2 linked regions of the Urbifossiella limnaea genome follow. The protein of the gene in region 2 interacts with the protein of the main gene of each other region in a pairwise test. Links are inferred from orthologs where the notes say so. Each region holds a gene or a part of one and is shown on either strand. Other genes may lie near its edges.

The links.
Region 1: the proteins of ETAA1_RS01230 (region 2) and ETAA1_RS11430 interact in binary tests that used the Escherichia coli proteins (3 or more experiments, as listed by UniProt). The link is inferred for Urbifossiella limnaea from one-to-one orthologs.

The regions. Positions count from the first base shown.
Region 1 is NZ_CP036273.1:2,828,147-2,835,432, forward strand. The notes cover bases 1-2,806. They hold ETAA1_RS11430 (HU family DNA-binding protein), read left to right. Parts: upstream 1-1,144; coding sequence 1,145-1,468; downstream 1,469-2,806. Other genes in these bases: ETAA1_RS11425 (WD40 repeat domain-containing protein), read right to left, coding at 1-767; ETAA1_RS31825 (putative signal transducing protein), read right to left, coding at 1,541-1,801; ETAA1_RS31830 (hypothetical protein), read left to right, coding at 2,001-2,806. Also shown: more of ETAA1_RS31830, read left to right, coding at 2,807-3,758; ETAA1_RS11445 (sugar phosphate isomerase/epimerase family protein), read left to right, coding at 3,830-4,804; ETAA1_RS11450 (hypothetical protein), read left to right, coding at 4,807-5,088; ETAA1_RS11455 (anthranilate synthase component II), read left to right, coding at 5,094-5,678; ETAA1_RS11460 (GNAT family N-acetyltransferase), read right to left, coding at 5,675-6,121; ETAA1_RS11465 (hypothetical protein), read right to left, coding at 6,145-6,690; ETAA1_RS11470 (hypothetical protein), read right to left, coding at 6,730-7,026; argA (amino-acid N-acetyltransferase), read right to left, coding at 7,124-7,286.
Region 2 is NZ_CP036273.1:277,139-284,573, reverse strand. The notes cover bases 2,881-5,835. They hold ETAA1_RS01230 (DnaA/Hda family protein), read right to left. Parts: upstream 5,114-5,835; coding sequence 3,647-5,113; downstream 2,881-3,646. Other genes in these bases: ETAA1_RS01225 (GNAT family N-acetyltransferase), read right to left, coding at 5,434-5,835; ETAA1_RS01235 (hypothetical protein), read left to right, coding at 3,311-3,523; ETAA1_RS01240 (ADP-ribosylglycohydrolase family protein), read left to right, coding at 2,881-3,202. In the rest of the region: ETAA1_RS01250 (amidohydrolase family protein), read right to left, coding at 1-1,660; ETAA1_RS01245 (ACT domain-containing protein), read left to right, coding at 1,892-2,323; more of ETAA1_RS01240, read left to right, coding at 2,429-2,880; more of ETAA1_RS01225, read right to left, coding at 5,836-6,357; ETAA1_RS01220 (sulfatase), read right to left, coding at 6,387-7,435. UniProt on the Escherichia coli protein: Plays an essential in the initiation and regulation of chromosomal replication. Binds in an ATP-dependent fashion to the origin of replication (oriC) to initiate formation of the DNA replication initiation complex once per cell cycle.

The sequences.
Region 1 (7,286 bases), 2.5 Mb from region 2 along the record:
AGGGCCGTGTCCGTCAGTTCGCCGAGCCGCGCCTCGAGCCGCTCGACGTACCGCGCCATCAGCGCCGCCAGCTGGGCGGCGCCGTCCTCCTGGGCCTTGCCGAGCCGTTCGAGCTGCGCGAACGCCAGCCCCTGGAACAGCTTCGGGTCGTCCTCCACGGAGCGGCGGAAGTAGTAGCGCACGGCCACCGCAAGCAGCGGAGCCGCGGTCGGGTCGGACGGCGGCCGCAGCGCCACGAGCGACGCCAGCGACGGGAATCCTTCGGCGTGCAGGTCGGCGGCGAGGGCGTCGGCCACGCCCCACTGCGCGGCCAGGAGTGCGGTCGGTTCGTCGAAGCGGGTGAGGGTGCCGAGCCCGTCGGCGAGGGCGACGGGGTCGGCGTCGCCGGCGAGGAGGCCGGCGGCCCTCGCCGCCGTCAGCTCGGTGCGGCAGCGCGGCACGAACGTCGGGTCGGCGGTCGCCCGGCCGTCGGTCTGCGCGGCGAGCACGAACAGCCGGAGCTGCTCGCGGAACGCGCGGTCCTCGGCACGGTCGGCCACGGCCAGTGCCGAGTCGCCGGCGAGGGCTCGGTCGAGCGTTGCCCACGCGCGGTCGGCAGCGTCGCGGAGTGCGTCGGCGACGCGAAGGCTTTGGTCGCTGAGGCGGTCGGACAGGAAGCGGGCGACGGCCGAGGCGCTTTCGGCGGCGACGGCGACGCCCGTGGCGCGGCACACGCCGCCGACCAGCGGCGCGAGCGCGAACACGGAGAGACGGGCCAGGACACGCACGACGGCCTCCCGGAAACGGGAATGATGGGGATGAAGCCCGACGCCCGCGGCCGGTTTGGAATGGAGGATGACGCCGGCGCAGCGGTTCGTCGGTCACCCGATCGTACCGCGCCACGGCAGGGAGCGGCAGGGGTGAATGCCCCGGCCGGCCGTCCCCGGGTCAGCGTACCACGGGGTGCGATTCCAGCGGTCAACGGGTCGTGTGTGGGGTCGTGAGCTCACAGGACGGACGCGGAAACTCCGGAAAACGGCGGTTTCGCGGAAAAGACCGGCATTATTTCGCGGAAATCCCGGCGTGTCCGTTGACACCCCCCGACGGAACCCTTAGTTTTCAGGCAGTTTCGAGTTCTGATTCCCCTCAGACCGGAGAACACGTCATGGCGAAGGCTGCGAAGAAGGCGCTCACGAAGTCCGCGTTCCTGGCCGAGGTGGCCGAGAAGACCGAGCTGAGCAAGAAGCAGATCGACGCGGTCATGACCGCGATCGTCGAACTGGTGCAGCGGGAGTTGAGCGGCAAGGGCCCGGGCAAGCTGGTCATCCCCGGCCTGGCCCGCATCAGCGCCACCAAGGTGAAGGCCGTGAAGGGCGGCGTCGAGAAGAAGAACCCGCTCACGGGCGGCACCTACATCACCAAGGACAAGCCGGCCTACAACAAGGTCCGGCTCAGCCCGATCAAGGCGCTCAAGGAATCGCTGAAGTAACGTGTGTCGAGGTGATTCCCGAGCCGGCCCCGGGGGAAGCGCCAGGCGCTCCCCCCGGGGCCGGCTCGGTCGTTACTCGCCGACGAGTCCCTCCTCCGTCGTCGTGCCGCGCTCGGCCTCCATCCGCCGGATCAGCGCCGCGGCACGGTCTGCGTCGGCCCGGTGAACCCACAGCTCCACCGAGCCCTGGATCGCGGTGCCGAAGCTCGCCTCCAAACTCTCGCCGAGCACCCTCGCGTCGATCCCCTCGGCGACCAGTTCGTTGCGGTACAGTTCGGTCGTCACGTGGTCGGCCTGGGCCACCTTCACAACGTCGGTCGGGTCGTGTGCCACGGGTGTCCTCCTGGGCGACGGCATGCCAGCACCGCAAACCCCGTTCCGCCCCCGCGCGACGTAGACACACGCCGTGCGGTTGCGACTGGGAGCCGCCGCGTTCCGGCGCCGTCGGTGGCCGGTCCGTGGGGGGTGGGTATATTGTACCCCCGACCCGCGCGGCCCCGTCCGGCCGCAGCCCACCGACTGAGGAACCAGCATGGCAGACGGGCCCAACGCCGCACCCGGATTCAGCTTCCGGGCCGCGTTCCCGTGGATGAGCATCTTCCGCTGCTTCCAGGTCGCACTCGACCCGCGGAAGTTGCTGGTCGCCGCCGCCGGCATCCTGGTCATGTCGATCGGCTGGTGGGTGCTGTCGGCGCTCTTCTACTACAAGGCGCCCGACCGCAGTGCCCCGGAGTACAGCAACGGCACCATCTCCAAGGAGAAGGAGGGGCAGAAGAAGCCCGGCACCGACGCCTCGTACACCGAGGCCGACTTCACCGACATCGGCAACAAGCGGTTCGCCGCCGACTTCGAGAAGTGGCGGGTCATGGCCGACCTCGCCGGCCCCGCCGACGAGGTGGACCCGGCCACGAAGCGGCCGATCCCCGTCGGCCGGTTCCGCGCCGCCCCGTGGGACGAGTACCGCGGCCCGAACCCGTTCCTGTTCGCCACCAACGCGCTCGCCGGCGGCGCCACCGAGCGCGCCGACGCCTTCGGCCGCTTCATCAGCGGCTCCATCCCCGTGCTGGTCGAGCCGCTGGTAAAACTGCTCGTGCCGGTGGCGAAGATGGTGTCGCCGGGCGTCGGGGCGCAGACGCGCGTCTACCTGTTCTTCCTGATCCTGTGGAACGTGGCGGTGTGGGCATTTTTCGGCGGCGTCATCACCCGGCTGGCGGCGGTGAGCCTGTCCGGCCGCGGGCCGGTCACGCTGAAGCAGGCCGTGCAGTTCGTCTGCACCCGGTACGTGAACTACGTCCTCTCGCCGATGGTGCCGCTGGCCATCATCGCCGTCGTGATCGTCGGGCTGTTCGTCTACGGCACGATCGCCCTGATCCCGCTCGTCGGCGACATCCTGCTGCTCGGCCTCCTGCTGCCGCTGGTGCTGCTGGCCGGCGTCATCATGGCCATCTTCCTGGTCGGCCTCGTCGGCTACCCGCTGATGTACCCGACGCTGTCGGTCGAGGGCGACAGTTCCGACACGTTCGACGCCCTGAGCCGGTCGGTGAACTACGTCTACCAGTCGCCGTGGCACTACCTCTGGTACTGGTTCGTGGCCGTGCTGTACGGCGCGATCGTGACGTTCTTCGTGCTGTTCTTCACGTCGCTGGCCGTGTACGTGGGGAAGTGGGCGGTCGGGCTGCCGGCGAGCACGATGGCGGAGAGCCGCAAGCCCGAGTACCTGTTCATCTACGCCCCCGAGTCGTTCGGGTGGAAGGAGCTGTTCCTGCAGGGGAGCCCCTACGAGGTGACGCACAGCACTGCGGTGAGCCCGGCGGGCCGCGTGGTGGACGTGTACTCGAAGAAGGACCCGGCCGAGTACGACCGCAACCGCGCGGAGTTCTACTGGTTCAACACGTTCGGGGCCGGGCTGGTTGGGTTCTGGCTGGGGCTGGCGTTCCTGATGATGCTCGGGTTCAGCTACAGCTTCTTCTGGACGGCCGCGACGGCGGTGTACTTCCTGATGCGGAAGAAGGTGGACGAGGCGGAGCCGGACGAGGTGTTCCTGGAGGACGACGAGCCGCAGGTGCCGCCGGCCCCGCCGAAGCCGCCCGAGGCGCCGGCGGTCGCGTCGGGCCCGGTGGGCGGCACGCCGCTGACGGTCATCACCGCGCCGACGGTTCCGCCCGCGCCGGTGGTGCCCCCGCCGCCTGTGGTCGTGAGCCCGCCGCCGGTCGTTTCGCCCCCGCCGCCGGTCGTCTCGCCCCCGCCGCCGGCCGAGGCGCCGAAGCCGGACGACAAGCCGATCGTGTGACCGGGTGACGTGTACGAAGCCCACCCGTTGCGACGGGTGGGCTTTCTTGTTGCCGCTTCACGGACGAACCCATGCCCCGCCCGGTGTTGCTGTTCAGCGGCCCGTGGGCCGACGTGCCGCTCGACGCCCTCGCCGGCAAGGCCGCCGCCTGGGGCTACGACGGCTTCGAGCTGTGCTGCTGGGGCGACCACCTCGAAGTGCAGCGCGCCCTCTCCGACGACACCTACGGCCCCGCCCGCCTCGACCTGCTGGCCCGCAGCGACCTCCAAGTGCCGGTCGTCGCCAACCACAAGGTCGGGCAGGCCGTCTGCGACCCGATCGACAAGCGGCACCAGGGCCTGCTCCCCGACTACGTCTGGGGCGACGGCCGGCCCGAGGGCGTGCGGCAGCGCGCCACGGAGGAGATGACGGCGACGTTCCGCCTCGCCGAGCGACTCGGGGCGGGCGTCGTGAGCGGCTTCACCGGCTCACCGATCTGGGGCTACGTCGCCGGCTACCCCGCGCCACGACCGGACGTCATCGCGGACGCGCTGAAGGAGTTCGCCGCGGCGTGGCACCCGATCCTCGACGCCGCCCGCGACTGCGGCGTCCGCTTCGCGTGCGAGGTTCACCCCGGGCAGCTGGCGTTCGACCTGTACTCGGCGGAAGTGGTGCTCGACGCCCTCGGCGGCCGCGAGGAGTTCGGCTTCCTGTTCGACCCGAGCCACCTCCACTGGCAGGGCGTGGACCCGGCCGCGTTTCTGCGGCGGTTTCCCGATAGAATCTACCACGTCCACGTGAAGGACGCCCAGCTGACGCTCGACGGCCGGGCCGGGCTGTTGGCCGGGTACTGGCCGAGCGGCGACCCGCGGGCCGGCTGGCAGTTCCGCTCGCCGGGCCACGGCGGCATCGACTGGCCGGGCCTGGTGCGCGTCCTCAACGAGATCGGCTACGACGGCCCGCTCGCCGTGGACTGGCACGACCCCGGCATGGACCGCGAGTACGGCGCCGCCGACGCCTGCCGGTTCGTGAAGGCCATCGACGTACCCGCGCCGGCGCGGAGGTAACGGTGAAGTTCCCGAGCTTCGACGACGCCGAGGCGCTGAAGGCCGAGTGGACGGACAAGTACGTCCGCGTCCGGGAGGGGGTGCCCGAGTACACCCGCTTCGCCGGCATGGTCGGCCGCGTGGTGACGGTGAACTACGGCGGCCGGGCGCTGGTCGACTTCGCCGACGGGGCGTGGTACGACATCCCGGCCACGGCCGCGTTCCTGGAAGTCGTGACCGCTGCCGACGTGAAGTTTGACGCCACCGCGAACAGCGCCCAGAAGCTCCCCACCCGCCAATCCTGACGCCGATGATCCTGCTGATCGACAACTACGACTCGTTCACTTACAACCTCGTCCAGCGGTTCGGGGAGATCGACCCGACGCTGCCGATGCAGGTCGTCCGTAACGACCAGATCACGCTGGCCGAGATCGAGGCCCAGAACCCCACGCACATCATCCTGTCGCCCGGCCCGTGCACGCCGAAGGAAGCGGGCATCTGCAACGACGTGTTGGTGCGGTTCGCCCCCACGCGGCCGATCTTCGGCGTGTGCCTCGGCCACCAGTGCATCGGCCACAGCTTCGGCGGTGAGGTCGTCCGCAACAGCCGCATCATGCACGGGAAGGTGTCGCCGATCTACCACGACGGCAAGGGCGTGTTCGCGGGCATGTCCAACCCGTTCGACGCGACACGCTACCACTCGCTGGTGATCCGCCGCGAGACGTGGACGAACCCGGACTTCGAGGTGAGCGCCTGGACGGCCGAAGGGGAGATCATGGGCGTGCGGCACAAGACGTGGCCGCTGCACGGGGTGCAGTTCCACCCCGAGAGCTTTTTGACCGTCGAAGGGCCGACGATCCTGAAGAACTTCCTGGCGCTGGCACCGGTCCGTTAAGACAGGCTCTTCTCGAACAGCACCATCGTGACGCCGCGGTCGGCGTCGGCCCGGGTGCCGACGATGTCGTAGCCGAGCCCCAGGGCCATGTGCAGCATCGGGTGCTGGCTGTTGGGGCATTCCAGCCGCACCGACTCGTAGCCGCGCTCGCCGGCCCACTCCTGAGCCGCTTCGAGCAACTGTGAGCCGATGCCGGCCCGCCGCGCGTCCGGCAGCACGCCCCACGTCGAGGCGATGAACACCTCGGGCTCCGCCTCGTAGCCGAGGAAGAAGCCGACCGGCCGGTCCTTGATCCGGGCCACCAGCGGCAGCACGTTGTACCGGCCGAGGCAGCGGCGGCGGAACGTCTCCTCCGTCCGCGTCGGGCGGTACACCTGGTTGTAAAGTTCGACCAGCTGCGGGAGTTCTTCCTTCTCCAGCACGTCGATCACAGCGTCGGCCATCGGCACGCCCCCGTCCGGCGCACTCAGCGGTGCAGGCCGGAAATGATCTCGTCCCACGCCGGCACATTCCAGGTGGCAATCAGCTCGCGGAGGACTTCTCCGGCCGTGTCCTCCTCGGCGGGCGACACCACGCCGCCGCCGACCTCCCCGTCGTCGCCGTCCTCGTCGTCCCCCGCCGGCTCCGCGACGGGCGCCGCCACCACGACCGGCGCCCGGCCGGCGGCCTGATAGCTGGGGGCTGGCTCGTCCGCAATGCCGGCGTCGGCAGCGTCTCCTTCGCCCTTCTTCCGACGACGCCGGCGGCGCCGCCGTTTGCGACCGTCGCCCGGTTGCTTGTCGCCGGGGCCTTCTTCACCCTCACCCTCACCCTCGACTTCGCCCTCGGCCGCCTCGTCGGCGAGACCTTCGGCGAACTCGGGTTCCTCCTCGACCGGGGTGGCGTGAAGCTCGTGGATCGCCTCCGGCTCCTCGACTTCCTCGGGCGGCGAGGCGTCGGCGGCGGAGGCGGTCGGCTTCTGAACGCCGAGTTCGCGGGCGAGGTCGCCCCAGTCGTCGTCCGGGTCGGTCATGGGAGGGTTCTTGTCGGTGGGTAAGGTACCGACATCTTATCAGGCCGCCGCCGCCCCGGACACGCCGCCCACCACCCAGGCCCGCGCCGCGCCGGTCAGCGCGACCTCGACCACCCGGTCCCCGAATTCCGCGCCGAAGCCGCCCGCCAGCGCCTCGGCCAGGGATTCCCCATCCGGCAACTCGTCGCGCGGGACGAAGTACACGCCGGGGCGGCCGAGTCCGTCCGCGAGTCGATCCCACGACGGGGCGGGGAGGCCGGGAAGGAGTTTACCCAGGAACGCGGCCACGGCGTCGTCGAGACAGGCCCGCGGCGGGAGGATGTAGAACGTCGCCATGCCGCAACGATCGGCCGCGGCGGGGAGGGGAGCGGGGGCAAAAGAAGAAAGCTCACGCAGAGGCGCAGAGCCGCAGAGAAAGAACCGTCACTCCCGTTCATCTCTGCGGCTCTGCGCCTCTGCGTGAGCTTTCTTCGTTGAGCACTTTCACCAGCACCTGCGACTTGCGCCCCTGCTGCTCGTACCGGTCGCGCCGGGTCGGCGGCAGGTCGTCCGGCGTGCCCAGCGCAAACCCCGCCTTCTGCACGAAGTAGTTAATG
Region 2 (7,435 bases):
CACTGAGGCCGGCCGTGGTGAACGGGTCGATGAGGCCGGGCGTCACCTCCTTGGCGGTGAGGACCGTGGCGTCGGCGGGAATCTGCGGGTCACCACGGAGAACGGCGGCGATCTTCCCGTTCACGATCAGGAGCGACCCGCCGTCAATCGGCGGCCCGGCGGCGGTGTGGATGCGGCCGGCTAGCACGACCAGCTTCTTCGAGTTGTTCGGCTCCCGCCCCTCAAGCACATTCACCTTCGGACCCGCCTTCGGGGCCGCGGTCGGGGCGAACGGTGCCGGCAGTTCCTTCGCCGCGTCCGGCAGCGCGAACCCGCCGGCCTGGTACACCCAGTCGGCCTTCTTGCTGCGGTCGAAGCGCTTGCGGCCGTCGATGTGCGTTTCGAGCACCTGCGTGTACGTCGAGAACGGCGGGCCGGACAGCACCACGAAGTCGGCGTCCTTCCCCTTCTCCAGCGAGCCGAGGCGGTGGTCGAGGTGCAATAGCTTCGCCGCGTTCGACGTGAGCGCCCGCAGCGCGTCCATCTCGGGGAGCCCGCCGCGGAGCGCGATCGCCCCGGTGCGCAGGTAGAACCGCGACTCGGTGATGCTGTCGTCGGTGTTGATCGTCACCGTCACGCCGGCCTTCGCCAGCACCGCGGCGTTCTCCTCCAGGAGGCCGATCGTCTCGGGCTTGCCGCCGGGGCTGTCGATGAGCGTCAGCGACACCGGGATGCGCTTCTTCGCCAGGATGTCGGCGACGCGGTAGCCTTCGGTGGCGTGTTGCAGCACGAGCTCGAAGCCGAACTCCTCGCTGATGCGCACCGCGGTCATCAGGTCGTCGGCGCGGTGGCAGTGGAAGTGGACGGTGCGCTTCTTCTCCAGCACCTCCACGAGCGGCTCCAGGTCGAGGTTCGGCTCGACCTTCTCGCCGGCGTCGCGCTTCGCCTTGTACTCGCGGGCCTTCACGAACTGCTCGCGCTGCAGCGCCGCCACCTTCATCCGCGTGAACGGCGCCTGGCTGCGGTTGCGGCCGTACCCCTTCGGGTTCTCGCCGTTCGCCATCTTGAGGCCGCCGAGGATGATCGAGCCGTCGGGCAGCCGGCCGAGAATCACCATCTGCTCGACGGTGCGGCCGCGGAGCTTGACGTAGAGCGTCTGGCCGCCGATGACGTTGCCGGAGCCGGGCATGATGTTGGCGGTGGTGACGCCGCCGGCGACGGCCATGCGGATGCCGGGGTCGTCGGGGTTGATCGAGTCGAGGGCGCGGACGCCGGGCTGCACCGGGCCGCTCATCTCGTTGCCGTCGGCGTTGGCGCCGACGCCCGGCCGGCCGAACAGGCCGATGTGCGAGTGCGTGTCCACGAGACCGGGGATGACCACGGCGCCGGCCAGGTCGCGCACCTCGGGGTCGGCGGGCTGCGCGGGCGCGGCGGCGGCGGGGCCGGCATACAGCACCTTGCCGTCCTTCACGATCAGCACGGCGTTCGGGATCGGCGCGTCGGCGCCGGCCGCGGCGGTGTACAGGGTGAGGTTGCGGTACACGACGGTCGCCGTCGGCGGCGGCTCGGCGGGCGGCGCCTCGCGCGGGGGCGGCTGCACGGCGCGGCCCGGGGCGGGGACGAACGCCAGCACGAGGGCGACGGCGGCGAGGCCCGTGGAGGGTAGAAGGCGAAGTATCATCGTGCCGCTTTCTTGTGCCGCGTGAAGGGGCGAAGGGGTGAAGGGGTGAAGGGGTGAAGGGGTGACGAACAGGTGGTTTTCGTCACCCCTTCACCCCTTCACCCCTTCGCCCCTTCACGCGGCGCCGGCCGCGTCCCCCTGATTCCGAAAACGTACCCGTTTCCAACCCCCGCCGCCAGGGGTATCATCCCGTGATGGGGCCGCGTCCGGTCCCCCCGAGGAGTGCCTCCGATGAGCTTTAAGATGCAGCGGGTCCACATCTTCCACGGGGAAGTGGACGACAAGCCGGGCGGGATCTCGGGCAAGCTCAAGACCCTGGCCGAGAGCGGCGCGCACCTCGAATACGTGTACAGCCAGCGGTCGGCGACCAAGGCGGGGATGGGCGACCTGTACGTTGCCCCGATCCAGGGGCAGGGACAGCTCGCCGCGGCGAAGAAGGCCGGGCTCCACGAGGTGCCGGAGCCGATCGTCATGCGGGTGGAGGGCGACGACAAGGCCGGCCTGAGCGGCCGGCTGACGCTGGCCTGGGAGCTGGCCGGCATCAACCTGCACGGGCTGGTGCTGTCGGTCATCAGCGGCAAGTTCATCGGCTACGCCACCTTCGACACCGTCGCCGACGCCAACAAGGCCGCCACCATCCTGGCCGAGTTGGGGACGGCGTAAGGGGCGAAGCCCACCAGCCGCGGCGGGTGGACCTTCATCCCTACCGACACTGCACGCCCCCGCGGCCGGCGGGTATGCTTCCCCCACACCACGCGGGGGCGAACCATGCTCGGCGGCATCGCCGGCGACGTGATCGGCTCGGTCCACGAGAAGGCCGGCACCAAGACCACGCACTTCGACCTGTTCCCGCCGAAGGCCCGGTTCACCGACGACACCGTGCTCTCGGTCGCCGTCGCCGACGTGCTCCTGCACGGCGGCGACTACACCAGCGCGTTCCAGGATTACTACCACCGCTACCCCGCGGCCGGGTACGGCGGCACGTTCGTGAAGTGGGCGCAGGAGCGCCAGCGCGCGCCCTACGGCAGCTGGGCCAACGGCTCGGCCATGCGCGTCGCCCCCGTCGGCTGGGCGTTCGACACCCTCTCCGACGTGCTGAACGAGGCCGAGCGCTCGGCGGCGGTGACGCACAACCACCCGGACGGCGTCCGCGGCGCGCAGGCGGTCGCGGCCGCGGTGTTCCTGGCGCGCACCGGCAAGTCGAAGGACCGCATCCGCGCCGACGTGCAGAGCCTGTTCGGCTACGACCTGTCCGGCACCGTCGCGGGGCTGCGGCCGGCGTACAAGTTCGACGTGTCGTGCGCCGGCTCCGTGCCGCAGTCGTTGATCGCGTTCCTGGACTCGACCGGCTTCGAGGACGCGGTGCGGCTGGCGGTGTCGTTCGGCGGCGACGCGGACACGATGGCGGCGGTCGCCGGCGCGGTGGCGGAGGCGTTCTACGGCGGCGTCCCGGCGGCCATCGCGCAACCGACGCTGGCGCGACTCGACGACCCGCTGCGGGAGGTCGTCACCGCGTTCCGGGTGCGATTCTGTCAGGAATGACCAAGGACCAAGGACCAAGGGAAAGACCCGAGCCGCGAACCCCCGGCCGTCTTCCTTGGTCATTGGTGGGTCATTGGTCCTTGGTCATTTCCCCCGAAGGGGCGCGTCATGGCGTCGGACAAGCAGAAGCGGAAGGCGGCGAAGAAGGGTCCCGTGCCCGGCAAGCCGTTCGTCCACCCGGACGGCGACCGGCGGCGCCGCGGCGGGCCGAGCGCCGACCAGGCGATCCGCGACAAGCACGCCAGGCAGGCGTTCGCCGGCGGGATGCCGGAAGACCTGCCGCCGCCGAAGCCGCCGGGCGAGGACGAAGACACGGAATGATGGCCACAAAAAGGCACGAAAAGACACAAAAGGAAGGCCGACCAAACCCTGAACTCAGGCTTGGTTTAGCCTTCCTTTTTGTGTCTTTTCGTGCCTTTTTGTGGCCATCCTCGTTGCGCCGCCTCAGCGTTGCAGCTCGCGCTCGACGCGGTCCACCAACTCCTTCGCCGGCCAGTCGCGGTCGCCGATCGCCACCCGGGCGTCGGCCGCCAGCCACGCCCGCACCTTCTTCTCGGCCGCCACCGCCGTGCTGTGCGTCTTCGCCCCGAAGTGCTTGCTGATCTCGCCGTACGTCGCCGCGGTGTGCTTGCGGCACAGGAACACCGCCACCATCCGCGGGTGCGTCACCGCCCACGTCCGCGCCTTGGATTGCAGCGTGCCCGTCGCCAGCCGCAGCGTCGTGCACACGGCCGCGTCCACGTCGGGCACCGTCACCACCCGGACCGCGTGCCGCAGCAGATCGCCGAGCGCCTCGCGGGCCAGCGACGTGTCGGCCGGTCGGCCCGTCACCTTCGCGTAGTGGCGGACGCTGTTCACCGCGCCCTCCAGCTCGCGGACGTTCCCCCGCAGGTGGCTCGACAGGTACTTGAGCACCGCGTCCGGCACCGGCGGCCCGGCCGTGCTCGACTTCTTCCGCAGGATGCCGAGCCGCGTCTCGGGGTCGGGCGGGAGCAGCCCCCACACGGCGCCGCCGAGCAGCCGGTCGGCCAGCTCCGGCAGCAGGTCGTCCGCCAGCCGCGGGTGACAGTCGGTTGTCACCACGACCTGCCGGCCGTCGGCCACGAGCGCGTCGAACGTGTTGAGGAACTCCTCCTGCGTGGCCCGCTTGGTGGCGAGGAAGTTCAGGTTGTCCAGCAGCAGCGCCGAGCACTCGCGGAACTGCCGGCGGAACGAGCCCATCTTGCCGAGCCGCGACGCCTGCACGAACCGCGTGGTGAACTCCTCCGCGGTGACGTAGCACGGCCGCTCGCCGGCGCGCCGCAGGCCGAGGAAGATGCCCTCGAGCAGGTGCGTCTTGCCGACGCCGGTGGGGCCGTGCAGCACCAGCGGGTTCGCGCCCTGGGCGGGGTCTTCGACGACGCTCGCGGCGGAGGCGTGTGCCACCCGGTTGCACGGGCCGACGACGAAGTCGTCGAGCTTCTTCCACCGCCGCCCGGCGCGCGGGGCCAGGTCGAACCCGACGGCCTCGGGGTCGGCCCGCTTCGGCTTCGCCCGCCGCGGCTCGACCGGGTCGCCGAACAGGTCCGTCTGCGGGCGTGCGGGCCGGCTCCCGGAATCGGTGCGCGTCCGCGGCGCGTCGGGCTTGGCGCCCGGGGGGTCGGGTTTCGGGTCTCGCGCTTCGGATTTCGTTCCGACCGGCTCCGCGAAGGCCTCCGCGTCCACGACCCACCGCACGGGCAGCGGCGCGCCGGCGGCCTCGGCCGCGGCGGCGCGGACGGCCTGGCCGAACGTGTGCTCAATCCAGTCGCGGCAGGAGTCGTTGCGGGCGACGACGACCAGTTCGGAGCCGAGGCCGACGAACCGGACGTGGGCGGCGAACCACAGCGCGAAGCGCTCGGCGCCGATCCGCGCGGCGACGGCGTCGGCCACCGCCTTGTCGAGGGCGGGGGGCGGGGCCGGTGCGGCCGCGGGGGGTCGGGGGGATTGCGACGAACGGGCCGACACGACGAACCCCCAGCAGCACGGCGGACGTCCTTGCCCCGCCGGCGAGCGGGCGTGACCCCCGACGATGCTCCGGGGACACACTCCACTATGCAGCCCCGAACCGGGGCGCCAACGCCTCGTGCGCGAGCTCACCCGGCGGCGCGCCGGGCGCGCGTGGCGCCCGCGGCACGGGCGGCACCACCGGACCCGCACCGCAGGCGGGAACACCCGCGTACCCGGGTGAGAACACCGCCCCGGGCGCGAGCTCAGGCGATTCCGGGAAGTTTGACTGAAGTCGCGTCGCCGTCGCGCCACAGGAACACCTCGCGGCGGTCGGCCTCGCGGAACCCGTGCCGCTCGTACAACCGGCGCGCGGGGCCGTTCCGCGCGTCCACGCTCAGCGTCAGCGCGCGGGCGTCGCCGGCGGCCCGCAGCGCGAACCGCAGCAGCCCCTCGCCCCACCCCCGCCCGCGCGCCGCCGGCACCAGCCCCAAATAGCTCAGCTCCACGGCGCCGATCTCGGTGCCCGGTTCGAGCAGCACGACGCCGACCGCCTCGCCGCCGTGCCGCGCCAGCGCCCACCAGTCGGGCCGCTTCGGCGGCGGGGCGTGGAAGCCGGCCAGCAGGTCGGCTTCGGTGCGTGTGCCGGTGAGCTCGGGGCAGTCGAGGCTGCCGTCGTGGCTTCTCAGCAGCGCCGCGGTGAACGCCGCCCGGTTCGCGTCGTCCACTGGCTCGAACGTCAGCGCGCCGGCCGGCTCGGGGTCGTCGCGCCGCTCGCGCCGCAGGTGGACGACGGCCGTGACGTGGCGGAAGCCGGCGCGGGCGAGCGTCGGCTCGTCGGCCCGGTCGCCGCGGGGGGCGAACGACTGGCACACCTTCACGCCGCGGCCGCGGAGCCAGTCCAGCGCGGCGGCCAACAGCGGCTCGGCGTCGGCGGGGCGGTGGGGCGTGGTGCGCGGCGGGAAGAGGATGCCGAGGGCGCCGGGAAGGGTTTGCGCCAGCACGGCGCCGCGGACGGTGCCGCCGGCCCCGCGGGTGACGAACAGCCCGGCGGGGTCGAACTCGCCGGAGCGGAGGAGGTCGAGGAAGCGGCGGGCGGCGTCGTCGCGGGCGAGGGCGGGGCGGGTGGAGGCGAGGGCGCGGCAGGCGGCGGCGAGGTCGTCCGGCCCGGCGGCGGTGGCGGTGCCCATGCGGGAAGTGTACGCCGCGACCCGGCCCGTCACTTCGCCTGCGAGTTGTAGACGGGGTTCAGCCCCACCTCCCACCGCCGCGCCGCCGGGTCGTGGCCGATCGCCCGGAAGTGCGCGAACAGCTGTGCCTCCAGCGCCGCCGCCCGCGCCGGCTCCGCCGCCGCCAAATCCTTTTGCTCACCCGGGTCCGTCGGCAGGTGGTACAGTTCGCGCGTCCCCCGCTCCAGCGTCGCGATCAGCTTCCACCCGTCCGGCGTCAACAGCGACCGCTTGAACGTGTACTCGCGGTAGTCCGTCTCCGAGTACACGTCGTGCGCCACCGGTTCCCCGCGCAGCGCCGGCACCAGGCTCGTCCCCCGCAGCTGAGCGCGCACCGCCGGCGGCACGGGCACGTCCAGCAGGTCCAGCAGAGTCGGCATCAGGTCGATGCTGCCGACGCGGTCGGCCACCCGGCGCGCAGCCAGGCCCGGGGCGCGGATCACCAGCGGCACGTGGACGAGTTCGTCGTACAGCGTGAAGCCGTGGTCGAAGCGGCGGTGCTCGTACACCTCCGTGCCGTGGTCGGAGGTCAGAACGAACACCGTCTTCCCCTCCAGACCGAGCCGGCGGACGGCGTCCAGAAAGTGGCGGAAGCGGTCGTCGGCGCGGGCGATCTTCTCGTCGTACACGGCCCGCCAGAAGCGCACGTCGGCGTCGCGGAGCGTCACCTTGCCGCTCGCCAGCCCCTCCTCGCGCAGCGCCTCCTGCTCCAGCACCGACCCGGCGAACCGGCCGTCGTAGCCGGGCTCGACGTAGCGGTAGTCGAGGCCGCCGGCGGGTTCGCACTGGCCGTGGGCGTCGTACCCGTGCAGGAACAGGAATACCCGGCGGTCGCGGTTCGCCTCCAGCCACTCGACCGCCTTCGGCACGCTCTTGTCGAACGAGCCGAAGCGGTTCGGCTCGGCGAAGTAGGTGTCGAAGCCCTGCTCGTAGCCGAACCCGGGGCTGACGCCGGCGTTGCCGGTGAACCCGCCGGTAGCGTAGCCGGCGCCGCGCAGCACCTCGGCGAGCGTGGTCAGCGCGGGGGCCAACTCGCGGA